2 regions of the Micromonospora sp. DT4 genome follow, and region 2 is predicted to be linked to the other one. Evidence: riboswitches for the same ligand, from Rfam matches in the RefSeq annotation. Region 2 holds a riboswitch; the other holds the start of a gene.

Region 1 (2,196 bases), on a different contig from region 2:
CGCTCACGTTCGCGGCGCACGCCTCGGCGGCGGCCCGCCCGATCGCGACGTCCCGGTCGCTCCACACGTACGTGGTCGGTACGGCGACCGGGCCGACGGCGGCCAGGTCGGCGCGGGACATGGCCCGGTACCAGTTCAGGGCGGCGGTGAGCGCGCCCGGCTCGCGCATCGGGTCGGCGTAGCGGTCGACGCGGGAGGCGTCGCCGACCCCGCTAAGCAGCTTGCGCAGCGCCGTCGCGTGCCACGCCAACAGCACCTTCTCGGCCTTGCCGGGTTTGCGGAACAGCGCGATGTACGACGAGCGGACCTTCTGCTGGCCCTCGGTGGCGAGCGCGTGCGCCATGGCCGCCGGATGCGGCACCGACACCGCGGTCAACGTACGGACGCGCTGGGGGTGCGCGGCGGCCACCGCCCAGGCCACGATCGCGCCCCAGTCGTGGCCGACCAGGTGCACGGCGTCCAGACCGAGCGCGTCGAGCACCCCGACCGCGTCGGCGACCAGTTCGGGGATGCGGTACCGCGCCACCTCGGCGGGCCGGGGCGCCCGGCGAGTAGCCCCGCTGGTCCAGCGCGTACGTACGCAGGCCGGCGGCGTGCAGCGGCGGCACGACCTCGTCCCACTCACCGCTGTGCTGCGGAAACCCGTGCAGGAGCAGGACGGGGGCGCCATCGGCGGGGCCGCCGGTGCGTACCTCGAATGTCAGACCCCGCGCGTCGACCTGCATGATCGTCAGCCTACCCAGCCGCCGTCGTGCCGGCCCGGATGCGCGGACCTCGGAAAGGCCCTGCTGGGCTGTTACCCCTGGTCGGTGCTAGCGTCAGCGAGACAACTTCACATCCGACAGGGGAGCGCACAGCGCTGAGAGTGCGGGCACGCCCGCAGACCCTCGAACCTGATCTGGGTAATGCCAGCGCAGGGAGTTCGGTCGACCTCCAGCCGCGCCGTGAGCCCGGTACCACCGGGCGCGCGGCGTGCGTCTTCTCCTGGTTCGTTCCACTGAACTGGGAGCACAGCATGGACAACACCACCAACCGTTGGCGCACTATCGACATCGTGGTCGCCTCGGTGATCGCGGTCGCCTTCGGCGTCATCTTCTGGGCCTGGGGCCTTCTCTGGAGCGCCACCGAGGGGGCGTTCGCCTTCTTCCCGCCGGCGCAGACGCTGATCTACGGCGTGTGGCTGCTGCCGGCCGTGGTCGGCGGGCTGGTCATCCGCAAGCCCGGCGCGGCGCTCTACTGCGAGACCGTGGCCGCGGTCGTCTCCGCGCTGCTGGGCAGCCAGTGGGCTGGCACGGTCATCCCGCAGGGCATCGTGCAGGGCATCGGGGCCGAGCTGGCGTTCGCCGCCTTCCGCTACCGGTCGTACCGGCTGCCGACCGCCGTGCTGGCCGGCGCGCTGACGGGCCTCAGCGCGGCCCTGTTCGACTTCTTCGTCTGGAACGCCGAGTACGCGCTGGGCGACTACCGCATCCCGTACGCGCTGCTCACCATCGTCAGCGCCACGATCATCGCGGGTGTCGGCGGCTGGGCGCTCACGCGCGCCCTGGCCAACACCGGCGCCCTGGACCGCCTCCCGGCCGGCCGCAACCGCGCGCTGATCTGACCCCGTCCCATCCGACCCCGTCTCGTTGATCAAGAGGTGCGCGTCACCGCGAGGCGGAATTCTGACGCGAACCTCTTGATCAACGCCGAGGCGACCCGGGAGGAGGGGTGATGGGCGTACTGCTGCGGGGTTTCGGGTGGCGGCACGCCGGGCGGCGGGCCTGGGCCGTGCGCGGGGTGGACCTCCGGGTGGAGGACGGCGAGCGGGTGCTGCTGCTGGGGCCTTCGGGGGCCGGCAAGAGCACCCTGCTCAGCGCGCTGGCCGGGCTGCTACCGGAGGACTCCGGTGAGCAGGAGGGCACCGTCGAGATCGACGGGCTCGACCCCCGCAAGGGCCGGGAACGGGTCGGCATCGTCTTCCAGGACCCGCAGACCCAGCTCGTGATGGCACGCAGCGGCGACGACGTCGCGTTCGGGTTGGAGAACCGGGGCGTACCGACGGACGAGATCTGGCCGCGGGTCGACGAGGCGCTGCGGCGGGTTGGCTTCCCGTACCCCCGGGACCGCGTCACCGCCGCCCTCTCCGGCGGCGAGCAGCAGCGTCTCGCCCTGGCGGGCGCGCTGGCCCTGCGACCCGGCCTGCTGCTGCTCGAC
Region 2 (2,196 bases):
GGCTTGATGATCTGCACCCGGCCGTCGCGCTCGATGTAGAAGACCCGACCGTCGGGGGCGATGTCCAGCTCCATCGGGTTGCTGGTGTTGCTGTCCAGCGTGACCTTCTCGAAGCTGGCGGTCTTCGACGCGCCGCAGTCGGCGTCGACCACGCCGGCCGCCGTCTGGATGCCGCCGAGCAGGTGCTTGAGGAACTCGGGCTCGGCGTACGACTCACGGGTGTGCCCGCCGCCGGTGTACCAGGAGCGTCCACCGTCGAAGTCCTGGCACCACGCCGTCGGGTGGTCGGCGCCCATCGCGCCGGCGCCCGGGGTGTAGCTCTTCTCGTCCAGGCTGGCCAGCACGTGCACGTCCGGCCGCGGGTTGGTCTGGAAGTTGTACCACTCGTCGAACCGGGACCAGCGGTCCGGCAGTTCGGCGGTGGACGGGTGAGCGTGATCCTCCACCTTGACCGTGGCCTGCTGGTTCTGCGGGTGGTTGGCGAAGTACGCGCCGACCAGGTCGCCGTACCAGGCCCAGCTGTACTCGGTGTCCGAGGCGGCGTGGACGCCGACGTAACCGCCGCCGGCCTTCACGTACCGCTCGAAGGCCGCCTGCTGGTCGGCGTTCAGGACGTCACCGGTGGTGGAGAGCCAGATCACTGCCTTGTACTTGGCGAGGTTGGCGTCGCTGAACGTGGCGCCGTCCTCGGTGGTGTCCACCGTGAAGCCGTTTGTCGCGCCGAGCTGCTGGATGGCGGCGATGCCGGTGGGGATGGAGTCGTGCCGGAAGGCGGCGGTCTTCGAGAAGACCAGGACGGAGTAGGAGTCGGCCGCTGCGGCCGGAGCCGCCTGCGCCGGAGACCCGATGAGGGCCGTCGACGCCAGAGCGAGGGACAGCAGGGTAGCGGTGAGTGGTACACGGGCACGACGAGAACGGGACACGCCGCCTCCAATGTCGCGGTGGACAAGACTCGCGGGGCCGGCTCGCCGAAGACCGTCCCAGATGGAGCCGGTGGAGACGCCGTGCCAGGGCGTTCACGCCGGCATTTTGTCGAATCGCTGAACAAATTAGTTCTGTTGCATCGATGTCCGGCAAGATGCCGGCGGGTAACGGTTCTGCAACGGCGAGCGACATTCCGAACAGGACCGGAGAAAGCACCCCGATCGATCTCTCGCGCGAGGGTGGTCGGCTCTCTCTTGGCAGAGGGGGCGGATCTGTCGTACGGTGACACGCAAGTAACCCACGGGAGCCCGGTGTACCGGGCTGAGAGGGGGGCTGACAGCCCCCGACCGTCGAACCTGATCCGGGTAATGCCGGCGCAGGGAGGAGTATTGCCGTGCCGTCCCTTGGGCGACTGCATCTGATCACCGACACCCGACCCGGGCGCGATCCACTCACCGTGGTCCGGGCCGCCCTCGCGGCGGCCCGCGCCGACCTCGTCGTGCAGGTCCGGGTGGAGGACTCCGCCACCGACCGCGAGGCGTACGACCTGGCCGCCCGGGTCTTGGCGCTGTGCACGCCGTACGGAGCGACCTGCCTGGTCAACGACCGGCTGCACGTGGCGCTCGCGGTGGGTGCCGCCGGTGGACACGTGGGTGCCGACGACCTCCCGGTCGTCGCGGCCCGGCACGTGCTCGGCCCCACCGGCGTGCTGGGTGCCACCGCCCGCGAGCCAAGGACCGCGGTCGAGGCGGTCGCCGCCGGGGCCAACTACCTGGGCGTCGGTCCGTGCCACGCCACCAGCACCAAGGCCGGTCTGCCGGACCCCATCGGGTCCGTCGGGGTACGCGACGTCGCCGACGCCGTCGACGTGCCGGTCATCGCGATCGGCGGGGTGACCGCCGACCGGGTGCCGGCGCTACGGGCCGCCGGGGCGTACGGGGTGGCCGTGGTCGGCGCGATCTGCTCGGCCGCCGATCCCGCGCGGGCGACCGCCGAACTGCTGCGGGCGCTGGCGTGACGCCTACCGAGGTGGCGGTGGTGGGCGGGGGCCCGATCGGGCTGGCCATCGCGTGGCGCTGTGCCACCCGGGGCCTGCGCGTCGAGGTACACGACCCGGCGCCCGGATCGGGGGCCTCGGCCGTCGCCGCCGGGATGCTCTCTCCGGTCGCCGAGGCGTACTTCGGTGAGCGTCGGCTGACCGAGCTGCTGGTGGCCTCCGCCGCCCGCTGGCCCGCGTTCGCCGCCGAGCTGACCGAGGCCAGCGGCACCGAG

The links. A riboswitch is a leader RNA that binds a small molecule or an ion and turns the genes downstream of it on or off. The one in region 2 is predicted to bind thiamine pyrophosphate.
Region 1: it holds a riboswitch for thiamine pyrophosphate, as region 2 does, so the genes downstream of both, ACLQ24_RS17530 (ECF transporter S component) here and thiE (thiamine phosphate synthase) in region 2, are expected to answer to the same signal.

Annotation. Positions count from the first base shown of each region.
Region 1 is NZ_JBNCKT010000058.1:13,755-15,950, forward strand. It holds partial or broken gene ACLQ24_RS17525 (alpha/beta fold hydrolase) at 1-725, opposite strand, end outside; TPP riboswitch at 834-938, shown strand; gene ACLQ24_RS17530 (ECF transporter S component) at 1,016-1,603, shown strand; gene ACLQ24_RS17535 (ABC transporter ATP-binding protein) at 1,711-2,196, shown strand, end outside.
Region 2 is NZ_JBNCKT010000008.1:35,477-37,672, reverse strand. It holds gene ACLQ24_RS05020 (ThuA domain-containing protein) at 1-923, opposite strand, end outside; TPP riboswitch at 1,215-1,324, shown strand; gene thiE (thiamine phosphate synthase) at 1,319-1,942, shown strand; gene thiO (glycine oxidase ThiO) at 1,939-2,196, shown strand, end outside.